2 regions of the Streptomyces sp. NPDC048584 genome follow, and region 2 is predicted to be linked to the other one. Evidence: riboswitches for the same ligand, from Rfam matches in the RefSeq annotation. Region 2 holds a riboswitch; the other holds the start of a gene.
The links. Region 2 has a riboswitch for S-adenosylmethionine ahead of thrC (threonine synthase). Riboswitches for the same ligand answer to the same signal wherever they lie in the genome.
Positions count from the first base shown of each region.

Region 1 (10,068 bases), on a different contig from region 2:
CGAGGCGCAGTACGGCCCCGAGGGCGCCGACATCGCCAAGGGCGGCGAACTGTTCCGCAACAACTGCGCGCAGTGCCACAACTTCACCGGCAAGGGCGGTGCGCTCACGCACGGCAAGTACGCCCCGAGCCTGGACGGCGTCGCCCCCAAGCACCTCTACGAGGCCATGCTCACCGGCCCGCAGAACATGCCCTCCTTCCCCGACACCACGCTGTCGGAGCAGAACAAGAAGGACATCATCGCGTACCTGAACGCGGTCAACGGTGAGGAGACGGAGAGCCCCGGCGGACTGACGCTCGGTGGACTCGGCCCGGTCTCCGAGGGTCTGTTCGCGTGGGTCTTCGGACTCGGCGCGCTGATCGCGGCCGCCGTCTGGGTCGCCGCTCGGACCGCAAAGGCCAAGAAGTCATGAGTAGCCACGACATCCCCGAAGAGAACCTGCCCGACGCGCAGGACACCCCCCACGGCGCGGTGAAGCTCGCGGACGAGCGGAACCCGTTCGCCGACCCGGGGCTGCCGCCCCACGAGCACCGGATCCAGGACATCGACGAGCGGGCCGCCAAGCGGTCCGAGCGCACGGTCGCCCTGCTGTTCACGCTGTCGATGCTGGCCACCGTCGGCTTCATCGCCTCGTACGTGACGATCCCGGTCGACCAGTCGGTCTACATCTTCCCGCTCGGTCACATCGGCGCGCTGAACTTCGCGCTCGGCATGACGCTCGGTGTCGCCCTGTTCGCCATCGGCGCCGGCGCGGTCCACTGGGCCCGCACGCTGATGTCCGACCAGGAACTCACCGACGAGCGCCACCCGGTCGAGGCCTCCCCGGAGACCAAGGCGCAGGTCATGGACGACTTCCGGCAGGGTGCCAAGGAGTCCGCGCTCGGCCGCCGCAAGCTGATCCGCAACACGATGTTCGGCGCGCTCGCCCTGTTCCCGCTCTCCGGTGTGGTGCTGCTGCGCGACCTCGGGCCGCTGCCCGGGACCAAGCTGCGCCACACCCTGTGGTCCAAGGGCAAGCTGCTGGTCAACATGAACACGAACGAGCCGATGCGGCCGTCCGACATCATCGTGGGCTCGCTGACCTTCGCCAAGCCCGAGGGCCTGGAGGAGCACGACCACGAATTCCAGACCCAGATCGCCAAGGCCGCCCTGATGCTGGTCCGGATCAAGCCGGACGACATCAAGGACAAGCGCCAGCTCGAGTGGTCGCACGAGGGCATCGTCGCGTACTCGAAGATCTGCACCCACGTCGGTTGCCCGATCTCCCTGTACGAGCAGCAGACGCACCACGCGCTCTGCCCCTGCCACCAGTCCACCTTCGACCTCTCCGACGGAGCCCGGGTGATCTTCGGTCCCGCCGGTCACGCCCTGCCGCAGCTGCGCATCGGCGTGAACGACGAGGGCTACCTCGAAGCGCTCGGCGACTTCGACGAGCCCGTCGGTCCTGCCTTCTGGGAGCGCGGATGAGTACTACGACGACCCCCGAGTCCCGCTCACGCGGGAAGGCGCCGGCCGGTGAACGCGTCGCCGACTGGGCCGACGGCCGGCTGGGGATCTACTCCCTGGCCAAGGCCAACATGCGGAAGATCTTCCCCGACCACCCGTCGTTCATGCTGGGTGAGATCTGCCTCTACAGCTTCCTGATCATCATCCTCACGGGTGTGTATCTGACGCTGTTCTTCCACCCGTCGATGAACGAGGTGGAGTACCACGGCAGCTACGTCCCGATGCAGGGACAGCTGATGAGCGAGGCCTACAAGTCGACGCTGGACATCAGCTTCGACGTCCGTGGCGGTCTGCTGATCCGGCAGATCCACCACTGGGCCGCGCTGGTCTTCCTGGCCGGCATGTTCATCCACATGATGCGGGTGTTCTTCACCGGCGCGTTCCGCAAGCCGCGTGAGATCAACTGGCTGTTCGGCTTCCTGCTGTTCGTCCTGGGCATGTTCACCGGTTTCACCGGCTACTCGCTCCCGGACGACCTGCTCTCCGGCACCGGTATCCGCTTCATGGAGGGCGCGATCCTGTCCGTGCCGATCGTCGGCACGTACATCTCGTTCTTCCTGTTCGGCGGCGAGTTCCCCGGCGACGACTTCGTGGCCAGGTTCTTCTCGATCCACGTGCTGCTGCTGCCGGGCATCATGCTCGGCCTCGTGGTGGCGCACCTGATCCTGGTCGTCTACCACAAGCACACGCAGTTCGCGGGCCCCGGCAAGACCAACAAGAACGTGGTCGGCATGCCGCTGATGCCGGTGTACATGGCCAAGGCGGGAGGCTTCTTCTTCCTGGTCTTCGGTGTGCTCGCGGCCGTCGCGGCGATCGCCACGATCAACCCGATCTGGGCCATCGGCCCCTACCGCCCGGACATGGTCTCCACGGGCGCCCAGCCGGACTGGTACATGGGCTTCTCCGAGGGCCTGATCCGTGTCATGCCGGGCTGGGAGATCAACTTCTGGGGTCACACGCTCGTCCTGGGCGTGTTCATCCCGCTGCTGATCTTCCCGCTGGTCCTGGTGGCCATCGCGGTGTACCCGTTCATCGAGTCCTGGGTCACCGGCGACAAGCGCGAGCACCACATCCTGGACCGCCCGCGCAACGTCCCGACCCGTACCGCGTTCGGCGTCGCCTGGATCACGCTGTACTTCGTGCTCCTCGTCGGCGGTGGCAACGACCTGTGGGCCACGCACTTCCACCTGTCGATCAACGCCATCACCTGGTTCGTCCGGATCGCGTTCTTCGTGGCGCCGGTCCTGGCGTTCATCGTCACCAAGCGGATCTGCCTCGGCCTGCAGCGCCGGGACAAGGACAAGGTGCTGCACGGCCGCGAGTCGGGCATCATCAAGCGCCTGCCGCACGGTGAGTTCATCGAGGTCCACGAGCCGCTCAGCCAGGAGCAGCTGCACACGCTCACCGCGCACGAGCAGTACCAGCCGGCCGAGATCGGCCCGGCGGTCGACGAGAACGGCGTCCGCCGCAAGGTGCCGGCCACGGAGAAGCTGCGCGCCAAGCTGAGCAAGGGCTACTACGGCGACGACGGCCAGATCCCGAAGCCGACCGTCGAGGAGTACAAGGAGATCACGAGCGGCCACGGCCACCACTGATCACCCGAGGCACCATCCCAGTCGCCACACGACGGCGAAGGGCCCCCGTCCGTTCTTCGGACGGGGGCCCTTCGGCGTCCCCGGTCCTGGATAGGGTGGAGCCCGGGACCCCTCCCGGCATCCCGGACTCTTCTACGACCATCAGGAGCGGCCATGAGCGCTGTGACCCCCGCTGGAGGCGACACCGCGGCGGGCCGGTCCTGGCCCGCGCTGCTGAACGGTCTGCTGGACGGCCATGACCTGTCCGCCGACGACACCGCCTGGGCCATGGACCTGATCATGCGCGGCGAGGCGACCGACGCGCAGATCGCCGGCTTCGCGGTGTCGCTGCGCGCCAAGGGCGAGACCGTAGAGGAGATCACCGGCTGCGTCCGGGCGCTGTACGACCACGCCAACGTGATCCAGGTGCCGGGCGAGACGGTCGACATCGTCGGCACCGGCGGTGACGGCGCCAAGACGGTCAACATCTCCACGATGTCCTCCATCGTCGTGGCCGGCACCGGCGCCAAGGTCGTCAAGCACGGCAACCGGGCCGCGTCCTCCGCCTCCGGCGCCTCCGACGTCCTGGAGAAGCTCGGCGTCAATCTGCAGCTGACCCCGCGCCGGGTCGCCGAGGTCGCGGAGGAGGCCGGGATCACCTTCTGCTTCGCCGTGAAGTTCCACCCGGCGCTGCGCCATGTCGCCGCCGCACGTGGCCAGTTGGGCATCCGCACGGTGTTCAACTTCCTCGGCCCGCTGGCCAACCCGGCGCAGGTCAAGGCGCAGGCCGTCGGGGTCGCGGACCCCCGGATGGCGCCCATCATGGCGGGCGTGTTCGCCGGGCGCGGTCACTCCTCGCTGGTGTTCCGCGGCGACGACGGACTCGACGAGCTGACCACCACCGCCACCTCCCGGGTATGGGTGGTCCGGGACGGCGAGGTCACCGAGGAGGCGTTCGACCCGCGCGACGCCGGCCTCGACCTGGTCCCGGTGGAGGCCCTGCGCGGCGCCGACGCCTCCTACAACGCCGAGGTCGCCCGCCGCCTCCTCGACGGCGAGTCCGGCCCGGTACGGGACGCGGTCCTGCTGAACTCGGCGGCGGCCCTGGTCGCCCTGAAGCCGGGCCCCGGCACCCTGACGGACCAGATCCGGGCCGGCATGGCGCGGGCGGCCGAGGCGATCGACTCCGGCGCGGCGAAGCGGGTACTGGAACGCTGGGTGACGGTCAGCAACGCGTAACCGTTCCACGCCGTCATGTCCCGCGATCCGGACACGGGTTGCGGGACATCGATCATTTCGCGTACGTTCCTGTCCAGGTCATGAGTGACAGCCATCAGGCCCCGGCCGGCTGTCCGGCAACCCTCCGTCCGTGGCGGGGTGCCCCGGGTGAAGACCAGGCCGTGGGCAGCAAGGCTCACGGCAAGCGCGGACCCCTCGCCCACCAGGGGTCCTGGTCGTCGAGGAGCCTCCCGTGAGCAAGCGAATGCGATAGGGCCGCCGAGCCCCGCCTCCGCGCACCCCTTTCCCTTTTCTTCCGTGCTTGAGCGCCGCGCGCTCGTACGGGAATTCCGCCTGCCTCAACGGGAGTTCCGCCATGTCCGTCTCCACCGCCGCCGTCTCCACCGCCGCCGTCGCCGCCCCGTCCGTCCACGCCCCGCTGCCCGTCCTCGGACTGGACGTCACCGTCCCCCTCGCCTCCGGCGGCGAGGTCACCTACGCCGCCCTCGACTACGCCGCCAGCGCCCCCGCCCTCCAGCGGGTGTGGGACGACGTGGCCGCGTACGCGCCGTACTACGGCAGTGTCCACCGGGGCGCCGGATACCTCTCCCAGCTCTCCACCGACCTGTTCGAGAACGCCCGCCGTACCGTCGCCGAGTTCCTCGACTGCCGTACCGGCGACCAGGTGCTGTTCACCCGGTCCACCACCGACTCGCTCAACCTGCTCGCCACCGCCCTCCCCGACGGCTGCGAGGTGTTCGTGTTCGAGACCGAGCACCACGCGTCCCTGCTGCCCTGGCGGAACGCCCGCGTCACCTTCCTCGACGCCCCGCGCAGCCACCGCGCGGCCGTCGACACCCTGGAGCGCGCCCTCGCCGGCCGCGACCCGCACGGCCCCGCCCTCGTCTGCGTCACCGGCGCCTCCAACGTCACCGGTGAGCTGTGGCCCGTACGGGAACTCGCGGCCGTCGCGCACGCGCACGGTGCGAGGATCGTGCTGGACGCCGCGCAGCTCGCTCCGCACCACCCGGTGAGCGTCCGGGAGCTGGACGTCGACTGGGTCGCCTTCTCCGGGCACAAGCTGTACGCGCCCTTCGGGGCCGGTGTGCTGGCGGGCCGTACGGACTGGCTGGGGGAGGCCGAGCCGTACCTGGCGGGCGGCGGCGCCAGCCGTAGGGTCGCCCGGCGGGAGGACGGGGGAGTGGACGTCGAGTGGCACGAGGGCGTGGCCCGGCACGAGGCCGGCTCGCCCAACGTCATCGGCGCCCACGCCATCGCGTCCGCCTGCAAGGCGCTCGGCTCGGCGGGGTTCGACGCGTTGCGGGCCCGTGAGGAGCGGCTGATCCGCGTGGTGCGGGAGGGGCTGGCGGATGTGCCCGAGGTGCGGTTCCTGTCGCTGTTCGGGGACGACGCGGCGCGGGTGGGCGTGCTGTCGTTCGTGGTCGAGGGCTGGGAGAGCGCGTCCTTCGCCGCGGCGCTTTCCGGCTCGTACGGGATCGGGGTGCGGGACGGGTTGTTCTGCGCGCATCCGCTGGTGCGGGTGCTGATCGGCGCGGAGGGGGAGTGCGGGTCCGCGGATTCGCTGGGGGCGATCCGCGTCAGCTTCGGCGCGGGTACGCCCGACGAGCACGTGGAGCGCTTCGTGCGGGCGGTACGGGAGCTGGTCTGAGGGAAGCCGGCCCCTCCGGCGTTCGAGGAGCGGGGTCCGGGGCGGAGCCCCAGGTTCGGGACGGGAAGGGGCGGCGGGGGCGAAAAAATCCCGGCGCCCCGCCCCTAACTGTCCAGCCCGATGGCGAACGCGGCCTCCAGATCATGCTGGGAGTACGTCCGGAACGCCACATGCGTATCCGTCCCCTCCACCCCCGCGATCTTGCTGATCCGCCCCGGAATGACCTCCGCCAGATCCTCGTGCTCCCGCACCCGCACCATGGCGATCAGGTCATACGTCCCGGTCACGGAGAACACCTCGCTCACACTCTCCAGCGCGGCGATCTCCTCCGCGATCTCGGGAATCCGGTCCACACTGGTCTTGACGAGGACGATCGCGGTGATCACGGCTGGTTCTCTCCCTCGGGGGCCGGAGCAGGGGTGCCCTTCACTGTAGTCGCCCGCCCGAACCGCACCCACGCGTAGCCGAGCCCCAGCCCGAACCCGATCAGATGCGCCAGATACGCCACCCCCGGCCCCTCACCGGCCTGCCCCGTGGCCGCCACCCACTGCAGCGCCGCCCAGAACGGCAGCACCACCCACGCAGGCAGCCGCACCGGCAGGAAGAACAGGAACGGCAGCAGACTGGTCACCCGCGCCCGCGGGAACAGGAAGAGGAACGCGCCGAGCACCGCCGAGATCGCCCCCGAGGCACCGACCAGCGACCGCTCGGACCCGGCGTTGGCGGCGGCGTACCCCAGCAGCGCGAGATAGCCGCAGCCGGCGTAGCAGAGGCTGAACCGCACCCGGCCCATCCGGGCCTCGGCCATCGCCCCGAAGACCTGGAGGAACAGCATGTTGCCGAGCAGATGCACCCAGCTGCCGTGCACGAACAGTGCCGTGGCGGGGGTGAGGAGGGCCCCGGGGGTGATCCCGGGGGAACCATCGAACAGGTCTGCGGGAATGACGCCCCAGCGCCGGAAATAGGCCCTTTGCGCAGCCAGCAGCTCCTCCCCGCTGCCGTCCGCCGGGTTCAGGCCCGAGGCCGGTCCGATGAGGAAGACCAGGCAGCACAGCGCGATGAGGGTGTGGGTGACCGGCGCGGACGTCCCCCGGATCACCCCGGCGGCCGCCCCGCTCCACTTGCGGATCATGAACACAGAGCATGACGTAACCGGACGCAACCGCACAGACCGCCTCGCCGCCCCGGACGGGCGGGCGGCGAAGACTCGCCAGGCCGTAGGGTTACGAGCCACACGCACCGGGGATCCGGTGTGTCACGGACACTGGAAGGAAGGCGAACAGCCACGATGACGGTTCCTCTGCCGACCGCCTCGACGCGGTGGCGCTGCACCCTCTGCGGCAACCTCACCCGCTTCGACGTGACCCGCTCGTCGAAGGTTGTCGAGTACGTCCACCTCGATCTGGCCGGAGAGCCCAAGGTCGAGGAGCGCGAGGTGCTCGATGAGACCATTGAGACGGTGCGGTGCCGCTGGTGCAACGCGGTGGACCAGGTGGAACTCGTGGACAGGCCGGGTGCCGGCTCCTGAGCGAAGGGGGTCCCTCCCGCTCGAGCGAAGTCGAGAGCGGGGGAGGGCCCGCTGACGCCGACCCCGCGCACGGGGTCGCATACAGACATTGGGGTGTGACGGATGGTGGAGACCACGGGCGGGGGGCCGCAGGACGGCGCCGCCGAGGTGCTCGACCGTCCGCTGCCCGACGGAGTGCGCCGCAGGGTCGTACAGATCGTCGCCGACGGCTTCGGCGGCCTCACGGTCGCCGAGCTGCCCGCCCAGCTGCGGCAGTACGCGCGCTTCGCCCCGAACCGCCGCGCCAAGTTCGCCGGCAACGCCATGGCCGCCGCGCTGGAGACCGAACCGCTGTTCCGGCAGCGCATCGGCGAGAAGCTCAGAGAAGCCCAGCCGGAGCTGACCGGCGCCCTCGACTCCGGCTCCCCGCCCCCGGCCGCGGACCCGCTCGACGTGGCGGCCGCGGCCTATGTGCTCCGCCCGCCCGGCTGGGTCAAGCTCGTCACCGCCGCCGGCGAGGAGGCCCAGCGCGCCGACGCCGAGCGCGCCGACGAGGAGACCCGGGCCGAGCTGGAGCGGCTGCGCGCCGAGGCCGCCCGCGCCCGCGAGCACACCAAGTCCGAGACCGAGCGGCTGCGCGCCGAGCTGGACGCGGCGAAGAAGGAGGCCGAGTCGCTGCACCGCAAGCTGCGCTCCGCCCTCAGCGACGTCAAGCGCGGCGAGGCCGCGGTGCGCAAGCTGCGCGGCGAGATGGAGACCGTTCGCGCCGAGGGCCATGCCCAGGTGTCGGCCGCCGAGAGTGAGAGCCGGCGCCTCAAGGCCCGCCTCGGGGAGACCGAGGCCGCCCTCGAGGCCGCCCGCCGGGCCGCCCGCGAGGGCCGCAGCGTCGAGGACATGCGGGTCCGGCTGCTCCTCGACACCGTCCTGGACGCCGCCCAGGGGCTCCGCAGGGAGCTGGCGCTGCCCCCTGTGTCGGTCCGGCCCGCCGAGACCGTGGACGCCGTCGAACCCGGCCGGATGACCCCGAAGGACATCGCCAACCGCGCGCTGTCCGAGCACGACCCGGCCGTCCTCGACCAGCTGCTGGCGCTGCCCCAGGCCCATCTGGTCGTCGACGGCTACAACGTCACCAAGACCGGCTACCCCCAGATGCCCCTCGAGAAGCAGCGGCTGCGGCTGCTGGGCCAGCTCGCCCAGCTCGCCGCCCAGACCGGCGCCGAGGTGACCTGCGTCTTCGACGGCGCAGAACTGGCCGCCCCGGTGCTGCTCGCGCCGCCGCGCGGCGTGCGGGTGCTGTTCTCCAAGCCCGGTGTCACCGCCGACGAGCTGATCCGCCGGCTGGTGCGCGCGGAGCCGCCGGGCCGGCCCGTCATCGTCGCCTCCACCGACCGCGAGGTCGCCGACGGAGTGGCCCGCGCCGGCGCGCGCCCGGTCGCCTCCGCGATGCTCCTCAAGCGGCTCGCGTAACCCTCTCCCTCACACGGCTTACCTCACGCATCCTTCGCATCCGTCACCCGTGCAACGTACGGGATCTATGCCCGAATTGACGGAACCGTCACGCAACGTAGCGTCAAGCAGACGTCACTGCAGGTGAGTTGGGACCGAATAAACGCCCCGTCACGGAGATTTTGTGCCCAGGGATTTGAACTGATCACAAGAGAATCACTATGGTCAGGCTTCGAACCCTCGCTCGCGCGATCACTCTCGAGAAGGAGCTCGTCTCCGTGGCGTCCCACCGTCGTCCCAAACAGCCGAGCCGCGCACGCGTGACTGTGCTCACCACCGCTGCCGCTGCCGCCGTCGTCATGAGCTCGCAGGCCGCCAACGCGGCGCCCAGCGAGAAGCCGAGCAAGGACGAGGTCAAGGCCAAGGTCGACAAGCTCTACGAGCAGGCCGAGCAGGCCACCGAGAAGTACAACGGCGCCAAGGAGAAGCAGGAGAAGCTCCAGAAGGAGATCTCCACGATCCAGGACAACGTCGCCAAGGGCCAGCAGGAGCTCAACGAGCTGCGCGACGGCCTCGGTTCGATGGCCAGCGCCCAGTACCGCAGCGGCGGCATCGACCCCTCCCTCCAGCTCTTCCTCTCCGCCGACCCGGACGACTACCTCGACAAGGCGTCCACGCTCGACCAGCTGAGCACCCAGCAGGTCGACGCGCTCAAGGAGATCCAGGCGAAGCAGCGCGAACTCGCCCAGCAGCGCTCCGAGGCGTCCGAGAAGCTCAAGGACCTCTCCGCCACCCGCACCGAACTGGGCAAGAAGAAGAAGGAAGTCCAGGGCAAGCTGTCCTCCGCGCAGAAGCTGCTCAACACGCTCAGCGCGGCGGAGAAGCAGCAGCTCGCCGACGAGCAGAGCCGCGCCACCCGCACCAGCGAGCGCGACGCCCTCCAGGTGAACGTCCCGGCCGGCTCCGGCCGCGCCGCCGCCGCCTTCGCCGCCGCCCAGAGCAAGCTCGGCACCCCGTACGTCTACGGCGCCACCGGCCCGTCCTCCTACGACTGCTCCGGCCTCACCTCCTGGGCGTACGCGCAGGCCGGTGTCGGCATCCCGCGCACGTCCGAGGCGCAGACCGGCGCGGGCACCCGGATCTACTCG
Region 1 covers NZ_JBICWF010000018.1:92,651-102,718, reverse strand. Annotated here, with positions in the region: gene ACGFR9_RS31625 (c-type cytochrome) at 1-412, shown strand, start outside; gene ACGFR9_RS31620 (Rieske 2Fe-2S domain-containing protein) at 409-1,467, shown strand; gene ACGFR9_RS31615 (cytochrome bc complex cytochrome b subunit) at 1,464-3,101, shown strand; gene trpD (anthranilate phosphoribosyltransferase) at 3,255-4,319, shown strand; SAM riboswitch class IV at 4,396-4,512, shown strand; gene ACGFR9_RS31605 (aminotransferase class V-fold PLP-dependent enzyme) at 4,675-5,967, shown strand; gene ACGFR9_RS31600 (Lrp/AsnC family transcriptional regulator) at 6,072-6,353, opposite strand; gene ACGFR9_RS31595 (rhomboid family intramembrane serine protease) at 6,350-7,099, opposite strand; gene ACGFR9_RS31590 (hypothetical protein) at 7,256-7,495, shown strand; gene ACGFR9_RS31585 (NYN domain-containing protein) at 7,598-8,941, shown strand; gene ACGFR9_RS31580 (NlpC/P60 family protein) at 9,199-10,068, shown strand, end outside.
Region 1: linked by a shared signal. The riboswitch ahead of ACGFR9_RS31605 (aminotransferase class V-fold PLP-dependent enzyme) and the one ahead of thrC (threonine synthase) in region 2 are both predicted to bind S-adenosylmethionine.

Region 2 (10,068 bases):
GCGCCCCGGCGCATCACGCCCACCAGGTCGAACCCGGCGTCCAGCACCACCAGGTCGGCGTCCTTCCCGGGCTCCAGGGAGCCGATGCGGTCGTCCCGGCCGAGCAGCCGGGCCGGATTGGCGGAGATCGCCCGTACGACGTCCTCGACGGGCAGCCCGTCCACCGTGACCGCCCGCTTGAAGGCGCGGTCCAGGGTGAGCGTGGAGCCGGCGATCGAGCCGCCCTCCACCAGCCGGGCCACCCCGTCCGCGACCTCGACCTCCAGCGGGCCGAGCATGTAGCGGCCGTCGCCGAAGCCGGCCGCGTCCATCGCGTCGGTGATGAAGGCGACCCGGCCCGCGCCCGCGTGGTGGAAGGCCAACTGGAGGGCGGCGGGGTGCAGATGGGTGCCGTCGTTGATCAGCTCGACCGTGACCCGCTCGTCCTCCAGCAGCGCGGTGATCGGGCCGGGGGAGCGGTGGCCGAGCGGCGGCATCGCGTTGAACAGGTGCGTGGCGACCGTCGCCCCCGCGTCGATCGCCTGCAGCGTCTGCTCGTACGTGGCGTCCGTGTGCCCGACGGCGGCGATCACGCCGTGCTCCGCGAGCAGCCGTACGGAGTCCAGGCCGCCGGGCAGCTCGGTCGCCAGGGTCATCATCCGCGCGTGTCCGTGCGCCGCGTCGACCAGCTTGCGGACCTCGGCCGGGTCGGGGTCGCGCAGCAGACCCTCGTCGTGCGCGCCCTTGCGGCAGGGGGAGATGAACGGGCCCTCGAAGTGGATGCCGGCGATCTCGCCCTGCTGGGCCAGTTCGGCCAGCATCCCGGCATGCCGGGCGAGGAAGTCCAGGTCGCCGGTGACGGCGGAGGCGACCACCGTGGTGGTGCCGTGCAGACGGTGGGTGTGGACGCCCTTGAGGACGTCCTCGGCGGTGCCGCCGGCGAAGGAGGCGCCGCCGCCGCCGTGGTTGTGGAGGTCGACGAAGCCGGGGACCACCCAGTGGCCGCCGAGATCGACCGTCTCCGCACGCTCGGGCGCCGTGTCCGCGATCCGCGTGCCCTCGATGATCACGCGGCCGTCGTCCACGGTCCCGGTGGGAAGTACCACCCGGGCACCGGTCAGAACCTTGGTGGGGGCCATCAGGTGGTTACCTCCGAAGGAGACGAGGGGTCAGTGGTGTCGGCGAGCAGGTCCCAGGCGAGGAGCCCCGCGCCCAGGCATCCGGCGGTGTCCCCGAGGGCCGCGGGGACCAGGGACGGCAGCTTCTGGAAGGTGACCCGCCGCCGGACGGCCTCCCGCAGTGGTGTGAACAAGGTTTCCCCCGCCTCGGCGAGCCCGCCACCGATGATCAGCGTCCTGGGGTCCAGCAGGGTGAGCGCGGTGACCAGCCCGTCGGCGAGCGCGTCCACCGCGTCCTGCCACACCCGGCGGGCCTGTACGTCACCGGACTCGACGGCCTTGGCGCAGTCCGCGGCGTCCGCGCCCGGGTCGCCGCAGGCGGCGGCCCAGGCCTCTCCGACCGCGGCGGCGGACGCGTACCGCTCCAGACAGCCGCGCTGGCCGCAGGGACAGACGGCACCCTGCTGCCGTACGACGACATGGCCGATCTCGCCCGCGAAGCCGTGCGCGCCCGCCTCCACCCGGCCGTCGATGCCGATGGCGCCCGCGATGCCGGTGCCCAGCGGCACGAACAGGAACCGGTCCGCGCCCCGGCCCGCGCCGATCCGGCCCTCGGCGAGACCGCCGGTGCGGACGTCGTGGCCGAGGGCGACGGGGACGCCGAGCCGTTCGGTGAGCAGTGCGCGCAGCGGGACGTCGCGCCAGCCGAGGTTGGCCGCGTAGACGGCGACGCCTTCGGACTCGTCGACGATGCCGGGGACGGCGACGCCGGCGGCGGACGCGGGTTCGCCGTACCGCCGTACGCCGTCGGCGCGCAGGTCGGCGGCGAAGCCGAGGATGTCCGCGACGACCGCGTCCGGGCCGCGTTCGCGGCCGGTGGCCCGGCGGTCCTGGTGCAGCAGCTCGCCGTCCGCCCCGACCAGCGCGGCCTTCATCCCGGTGCCGCCCACATCGAGGGCGATGACGTGTCTCACGGGTGACAGTGTGGACCGGCTACCCTCAAGAGGTCTAGTCCACTCGCGTGGTGTAGACCTTATTCCGATTATCGAATGTTTTCCGATGGCGCGTCAGCGCCGGGGCAGGGGTAAGGCACGTGCAGCGGCGGGTCAGGACAAGGGTGATCGCGGTGGTGTCCGCACTGGGGCTGACGGGAGTCCTCGGCGGATGCGGTCTCGGTGGCGGATCATCCGACGTGACGCTGAAGCTGGTCGCCGCCGACTACGGCGACAGCGAGTCCAACAGCTCCGAGAAGTACTGGCAGGACCTGGCCGACCGGTACGAGTCCGAGCACCCCGATGTGAAGATCGACGTGGACGTCTACTCCTGGAACGACGTCGACCGCAAGGTCAAGGAGATGGTCGACGCGGGCGAGGCGCCCGACCTGGCGCAGATCGGCGCGTACGCCGACTACGCGGCCGAGGGGCGGCTCTACAAGGCCGGCGACCTGCTCTCCATCCCCGTCCAGGCGGACTTCCTCTCCCAGCTGACCACCGCGGGCGAGGTCAACAGCGTGCAGTACGGCATGCCGTTCGCCTCCTCCACGCGCGTGCTGTTCTACAACAAGACCCTGTTCGACGAGGCCGGCATCACCCCGCCGAAGACCTGGGACGAGCTCGCCGCGGACGCCGAGGCGCTCAAGGCGGACGGCGTGAAGTACCCGTACGCGCTGCCGCTCGGCCCGGAGGAGGCGCAGGCCGAGACCATGCAGTGGATGCTCGGCGGTGAAGGCGGCTACACCGACATCACGGGCACCTACAGCATCGACTCCGCGGCGAACGTCGAGACCTTCGGCTGGCTCAAGAGCGAACTGGTCGGCAAGGGCCTGACGGGCCCGGTCGCACCCGGCAAGCTCGACCGGGCCGACGCGTTCGAGGCGTTCGCCGCCGGGCAGGTCGGCATGCTCAACGGGCATCCCTCGCTGATGGAGACGGCGAAGGCGAAGGGCGTGAAGTTCGGCATGGTGCCGACGCCGGGCGCCGAGGGCGAGAGCAAGGCCACGCTCGGCGTCGCCGACTGGATGATGGCCTTCAAGGAGAACGGCCACCGCGACGAGATCGGCGACTTCCTCGACTTCGTCTACAGCGAGGACAACGTGCTCGCGTTCTCCCGCGAGTACAACCTGCTGCCGGTCACCGTCTCCGCGTCCCGGACGATGGCCGCGTCCGAGCAGGACAAGGACCTGAAGCCGTTCCTCGACCAGCTGGCGACCTCGGAGCTCTACCCGGTCGGCAACACCTCCTGGGCGGCGGTCAACGCGGCGGTGAAGAAGCAGATCGGCAAGGCGGTCACCCCGAACGGCAGCCCCGCGGGCGTCCTCGGCGGCCTCCAGGCGGCGGCGACGCGCGCGGAGGCGGCGGGGTAGCCTGCGGGGCATGGACACGGGAGACGGGGGACTCGCCCAGCGCGAGCAGGACATCCTGGCCCTGGAACGCCGGGGCTTCTCGGGCCCCGGCGTCAAGGAGCGCGCCATCCGAGAGGAACTGGGCCTGGCCCCCGTCCGCTACTACCAACTCCTCAACGCCCTCCTGGACAACCCCCGGGCCCTGGCCCACGACCCGATCACGGTCAACCGCCTCCGCCGAGTCCGCGAATCCCGCCGCGCCGAGCGCTGATCCGCCGCAAAACGCAGCCTCTCCGGCGTTTGAGGAGCGGGGGTCCGGGGGCAGCGCCCCCGGGGTCGGGAACGGGAAGGGGCGGCGGGGGCGAATCCCGTCAGGGCAGACGCCCCGCCAGCGCCCGCAGCAGCCCCACCACACCCGCCGGTCCGTCGACCACCAGGTCCGAGCGTTCCCTCAGTTCCGTGACCTCGTCGCTGCCGCTGCACACCAGCAGCCCTGGGACGCCGGAGGCACGGAGCCGCTCGACCGCCCCGTACGCCGGCAGGTCGCCCAGGTCGTCGCCCGCGTACAGCACCGACCCCGCGCCGATGGACCGCGCGTGGTCCAGAAGGGCGACGCCCTTGTCCATGCCGGGCGGGCGGAGTTCCAGGACCATGCGGCCGGGCTCGACGATCAGACCGTGCCGCGCCGCCAGCTCGGTGAGCGGCGGGCGCAGGGCGTCGAACGCGGCCTGCGGATCGGTGGCCCGGCGGGTGTGGACCGCCACCGCGCGGCCGCCCTTCTCCTCGACCCACGTGCCCCGCCACGCCCCGGCCCGGTCCAGCAGCTCCGCGCGGACCGCGGCGACCCCGGGGTGCGGGGCGGGCGCGGTGACGGTGTCCGTGACCGCGTCCCAGCGTTCGGCGCCGTAATGGCCGAGGACGACCAGGTGCTCCAGACCCGGCACGCCCGCGAAGCCGCCGTGACGGACCGCGACGTCCGCCGGCCGGCCGGTGACGACCGCGACCGAAGCCACCTTCGGCGCGAGCGCGGCGAGCGCCGGCACCGCGTCCGGGTGCGCGCGGGCCCGCTCCGGGTCGGCCACGATCGGCGCGAGCGTCCCGTCGAAGTCGAGCCCGATCAGCGCCTTGTCCGGCCGGGAGAGAAGTGCGTCCAGTCCGTCCCGTCCCGCCCGCGTGGCGGGCACCGGCGTGGAATCCGTAGGGCTGCCCATGCGTCCCAACCTATCCACGCCCGCCGGTCTCCCGCAGCGCCTCCAGCTGCTCCAGGAACCAGCGCGCCGGGGGCAGCGCGGTCGCCGCCGCCGTCAGGCGCTTGGCGCGCTCGGCCCGTTCCTCCGGGCCCATCGTCAGCGCCTCGTGCAGGGCGCCGGCGGTCTCGACGATGTCGTACGGATTGACCGTGAGCGCGTCCTCACCCAGCTCCTCGTGCGCGCCCGCCTCCCGTGACAGCACCAGCGCGCACCCCGCGTCGGAGACCACCGGGACCTCCTTGGCGACCAGGTTCATGCCGTCGCGCACGGGGTTGACCAGCGCCACGTCCGCCAGCCGGTACGCGGCCAGCGAGCGCGCGAAGTCGTCCTTGAGGTGCAGCAGGACCGGTCGCCAGCCCTCGGTGCCGTACCGCTCGTTGATCTCCTCCGCGACCCGTGCCACCTCCGCGGTGTAGTCGCGGTACACGGCAAGATCCTGCCGGGAGGGGTAGGCGAAGGCGATGTGCACCACACGTTCGCGCCACTCGGGGCGGTCGTCCAGAAGCTGCCGGTAGGCCAGCAGACCGCGCACGATGTTCTTCGAGAGCTCGGTCCGGTCGACCCGTACGATCGTCCGGCGCCCCTCGCCGATCTCCTCCCGGAGCGCCACGATCCGCTCCTCGACGTCCGCCTCGTGGGACCGGGCCCGCAGGAAGTCCGCGTCGGCGCCGAGGCCGTGCACCCCGATCCGGGTGTCCCCGAGCCCGCCCGCGAACTGCTCGCAGCACGCCGTGAACGCGTCCGCCCAGCGGTGGGTGAGGAAGCCGAGCCGGTCCGCGCCCAGCATGCCGCGCAGCAACTGCCCGGCGATGTCGTCGGGCAGCATGCGGAAGTACTCCGGCGGCGCCCACGGCGTGTGCGAGAAGTGCGCGATGCGCAGGTCCGGGCGGAGCTCACGGAGCATCCCGGGGACCAGCGTCAGGTGGTAGTCCTGGACCAGGACCGCCGCACCCGGCGCCGACTCCTCGGCCAGCGCCTCGGCGAACGCCCGGTTGTAGGCCTCGTACGACGCCCACTGCCTGCGGAACTCCGCGTCGAAGACCGGCTCCAGCGGCGTCTGGTACAGCATGTGGTGGACGAACCACAGCACCGAGTTCGCGATCCCGTTGTACGCGTCCGCGTGCACGTCCGCCGGGATGTCCAGCATCCGTACGCCGTCCTCGCCGGCCCCGCGCCGCACCGCCTCCCGGTCGCCGTCGGACAGCGCCGAGCACACCCACAGCGCCCCCGCGTCCGGCCCGATCGCCGAGAGCCCCGACACCAGCCCCCCGCCGCCCCGTTTGGCGCGCAGCGACCCGTCGTCCTCCACCGTGTACGAGACGGGCCCGCGATTCGACGCGACCAGCACCTGAGCACCCTGCGTGACAGCCATACGCCTCAACCTAGCCCGGCCCCAGGGGCCTCAAACGCACACTTCGGCCGTATACGGATCAGGCGACCCTGCGTGCCTGGTACTCCGCGACCTCCGTCATCGGCGGCCGTTCCTCCGTGTCGACCGAGTACGTACGGGGCTCGAAGTTGTCGCCCGCCCGCTCGAACTGGGTCAGGGACGGCCGGATCAGATGGCCGCGGGCCAGGCGCAGCTGGGCGGTGCGGTAGATCGCGGCGGCCATCCGGCCGAGGGCCTGGCCGTCCTGGTGGCGGTGCTTGCGGACGCCGACGTCGACCTGGGCCAGCGCGTCCAGGCCCACCAGGTGCAGCGCGTCGACCAGCATGCCCAGCTCGACGCCGTACCCGACCGGGAACGGCAGCTGCTCGAGGAGGCTCCGGCGGGCCGCGTACTCGCCGCCGAGCGGCTGGACGAAACCGGCCAGCTGGGGCCAGTGCATGTTCAGCAGCGGGCGCGCCATCAGCTCGGTGACCCGGCCGCCCTGACCGGCCGCCACCGTGCCGGAGGCGTGTCCGTCGGACACCGTGAGCGGACGGTCGTACATCGCCTTGACCAGGTGCACGTCGGGCTCGGTGAGCAGCGGGCCGACGATGCCGGAGACGAAGTCGGAGGAGAACTCCCGCAGGTCCGCGTCGACGAAGCACACGATGTCGCCCCGGGTGACGAGCAGCGACCGCCACAGCACCTCGCCCTTGCCGGGCACCGCGGGGATCCGGGGCAGGATCGCGTCCCGGTGCACCACGGTCGCGCCCGCCGCGGCCGCCGCCTCGGCCGTACGGTCCGTCGACCCCGAGTCGACCACCACGATCTCGTCGACCAGCGGAACCCGCAGTACCAGGTCGTGCCGGAGCACCGACACGATGTCGCCGACCGTCGCCTCCTCGTTGAGCGCGGGCAGCACCACGCTCACGGTCTGCCCCGTGGCGCGCTTCGCCGCCAGGATCCGGTGGAGCGGCCGGTCGCCCACGGACCAGGAGCGGTCGGTCAGCCAGCGTTCGACTTCTTCCAGCACGCTCCCGGGCTCCTCACTGGCCTGTGATCCGTCTCGCGGTTCGGACGGGCACTCTCCACCCCGCAGGCCGTCGGTTACAGTCTTGAACAACGCCCGTGACCACCGCATGCCGGGGTCACCGCGTGGACAACAACTGAACACCGCTCATCCAGAGGGGCAGAGGGATACGGCCCGATGAAGCCCCGGCAACCCTCCAGCCGGCTCTTGTCACACAGACGTGGCGAGGCTCCCGGCTAGGGAAGGTGCCAAATCCGTCTCACGGCGAGATGCGTCGTGAGGAAGATGAGGAGAAAGGGCCTCGCCTCCATGGCTGTGCAGACTGTTGCAAGCACCACCGATTCCGCGGTCGACCTCGGCCCCGCAGCGGCGCTCTCCTGCCGCGAGTGCGGCCACCGCGTCCCGCTCGGCCCCGTCTTCGCCTGCGAGGAGTGTTTCGGCCCGCTGGAGATCGCCTACGACTTCTCGGCCTACGACACCGAGGAACTGCGCAAGCGGATCGAAGCGGGACCCGCGAACATCTGGCGCTACGCGCCGCTGCTGCCCGTCCCGGCGGACGTGGCGGACAAGCCCAACATCAACCCCGGCTGGACCAAGCTCGTCCGGGCCGACAACCTCGCCCGTGAGCTGGGTGTCGACCCCGGCAAGCTGTTCGTCAAGGACGACTCCGGCAACCCGACGCACTCCTTCAAGGACCGCGTCGTCGCGCAGGCCATCGAGGCCGCCCGCGCCTTCGGCTTCACCACCCTGTCCTGCTCCTCCACCGGCAACCTCGCCGGCGCCGTCGGTGCCGCCGCGGCCCGCGCCGGCTTCCGGTCCTGTGTGTTCATCCCGCACGACCTGGAACAGGGCAAGGTCGTCATGGCCGCCGTCTACGGCGGTGAACTCGTCGGCATCGAGGGCAACTACGACGACGTGAACCGTTTCTGCTCCGAGCTGATCGGCGACCCGGCCGGCGAGGGCTGGGGGTTCGTCAACGTCAACCTGCGGCCGTACTACGCGGAGGGCTCCAAGACCCTCGCGTACGAGATCTGCGAGCAGCTGGGCTGGGAGCTGCCCGACCAGCTCGTCGTCCCGATCGCCTCCGGCTCGCAGCTCACGAAGATCGACAAGGGGCTGCAGGAGCTGATCAGGCTCGGTCTGGTCGAGGACAAGCCGTACCGGATCTTCGGCGCGCAGGCCGAGGGGTGCTCGCCGGTCTCCACCGCGTACAAGGCGGGGCACGACGTCGTACGTCCGCAGAAGCCGGACACGATCGCCAAGTCGCTGGCGATCGGCAACCCGGCGGACGGGCCGTACGTCCTGGACATCGCACGCCGTACCGGCGGGGCGGTGGAGGACGTCACGGACGAGCAGATCGTCGACGCGATCAAGTTGCTCGCCCGGAGCGAGGGGATCTTCGCGGAGACCGCGGGGGGTGTGACCGTGGGGGTCACCCGGAAGCTGCTGGAGAGCGGGGCGCTCGATCCTTCTCTGACCACCGTGGTGCTCAACACCGGCGATGGTCTGAAGACGCTGGACGCGGTCGCCGGCACGGGGATGACGGCGACGATTCGTCCCAGCCTCGAGTCGTTCCGTGAGGCCGGGCTGGCCTAGCGGCCGTTCTCTCGTCCTCGTCCGCGGGTCGGCGGGGGTTGATCGCGCCCACGCGGCGGCAGCCGCATGTCGATACAGCCCCGCGCCCCCTGGGTAAGTCACCTGACCGGAGGTTTTGTTGTGAGCGTTACCGTACGGATTCCTACCATTCTGCGTACCTACACCGGTGGGCAGGCCGAAGTGAGCGCCGAGGGGGCGACCCTCGGCGAGGTCATCTCGGATCTGGAGAAGAACCACACCGGGATCGCCGCCCGGGTACTGGACGACCAGGGCAAGCTGCGGCGGTTCGTGAACGTGTACGTCAACGACGACGACGTGCGGTTCGAGCAGGGGCTGGAGACGGCCACTCCGGACGGGGCCGGCGTCTCGATCATTCCGGCGGTGGCCGGAGGCTGATCATTACCGTCGGTAATGACGATGACCGAGCGTTTGGGACTTTGCCCCCTCCGTAAGAGAAGCGGAGGGGGCAATTCCATGGGATTGAGCGCGGTAGAGTTGGGGAACACGCCCCCGATCCACTGATCGGGAACCCTTGATTTCTGCCGCGAGCCCGACTGGATGTAGCCAAAGTGCGGGCCCCTTCCACGGCATTTGCGCTGATTGTCCGGTCCGGCTTGCCCTGAATTCAGGCGAATTCTCGCCACATTCCGGACCGGTGTCGTCCAGATTTCTCGTCCGATTGACCTGTTGCAGACGGCAGTTGGGCAGATACATTCAGCCGCGGTCGACGCGTTCCGGCGCACGCCCCCAACCGTTGGGGGGTGAGGTCTGACCCGGATCCGCGAAGTGCGGATCCGTGCAAGGGCCAGTAATAGGGGAGTTAGGCATGGCTCAGGGCACCGTCAAGTGGTTCAACGCGGAGAAGGGGTACGGCTTCATCGCGGTCGACGGTGGTGCGGATGTTTTCGTCCACTACAGCGCGATCCAGATGGACGGCTACCGCACCCTCGAAGAAGGCCAGCGGGTCGAGTTCGAGATCTCGCAGGGTCAGAAGGGCCCGCAGGCCGACATGGTTCGTCTCAGCGCCTGAACGCGCTATCAGCCGAAAGAATCTTCTGCCGGTGAAGGGCCCGCACCCCCCGGGGTGCGGGCCCTTCGCCGTGCCCGCGCCCTGCTCGCGCCGTGTCTGTGCCCTGCCCGCGGGGTGCCGCGCCGGGCCCGCCGCGTGCCCGCGCGGGGGGCGCGCCGTGTTCGCGGGCGGCTGAGCGCGTCCCTGTACTACCCATAGGCGCTTGCACTCGCATGGGTCGAGTGCTAATCATTGGCGTTAGCACTCTGAAGGTGAGAGTGACAACGTAAGGACCGGGTCGGTGAGGCCCGCAGGTCGTGTGGGGCAAGGAACCACAAGGCCGGCGAGCCGTCCGTCGCGGGCGCGGGCGCGGTCC
Region 2 covers NZ_JBICWF010000005.1:113,346-123,413, forward strand. Annotated here, with positions in the region: gene nagA (N-acetylglucosamine-6-phosphate deacetylase) at 1-1,118, opposite strand, end outside; gene ACGFR9_RS13170 (ROK family protein) at 1,118-2,071, opposite strand; gene ACGFR9_RS13175 (extracellular solute-binding protein) at 2,224-3,459, shown strand; gene ACGFR9_RS13180 (DUF3263 domain-containing protein) at 3,470-3,709, shown strand; gene otsB (trehalose-phosphatase) at 3,810-4,649, opposite strand; gene ACGFR9_RS13190 (trehalose-6-phosphate synthase) at 4,660-6,060, opposite strand; gene ACGFR9_RS13195 (glucosyl-3-phosphoglycerate synthase) at 6,119-7,090, opposite strand; SAM riboswitch class I at 7,232-7,379, shown strand; gene thrC (threonine synthase) at 7,397-8,683, shown strand; gene ACGFR9_RS13205 (ubiquitin-like small modifier protein 1) at 8,804-9,079, shown strand; gene ACGFR9_RS13210 (cold-shock protein) at 9,510-9,713, shown strand.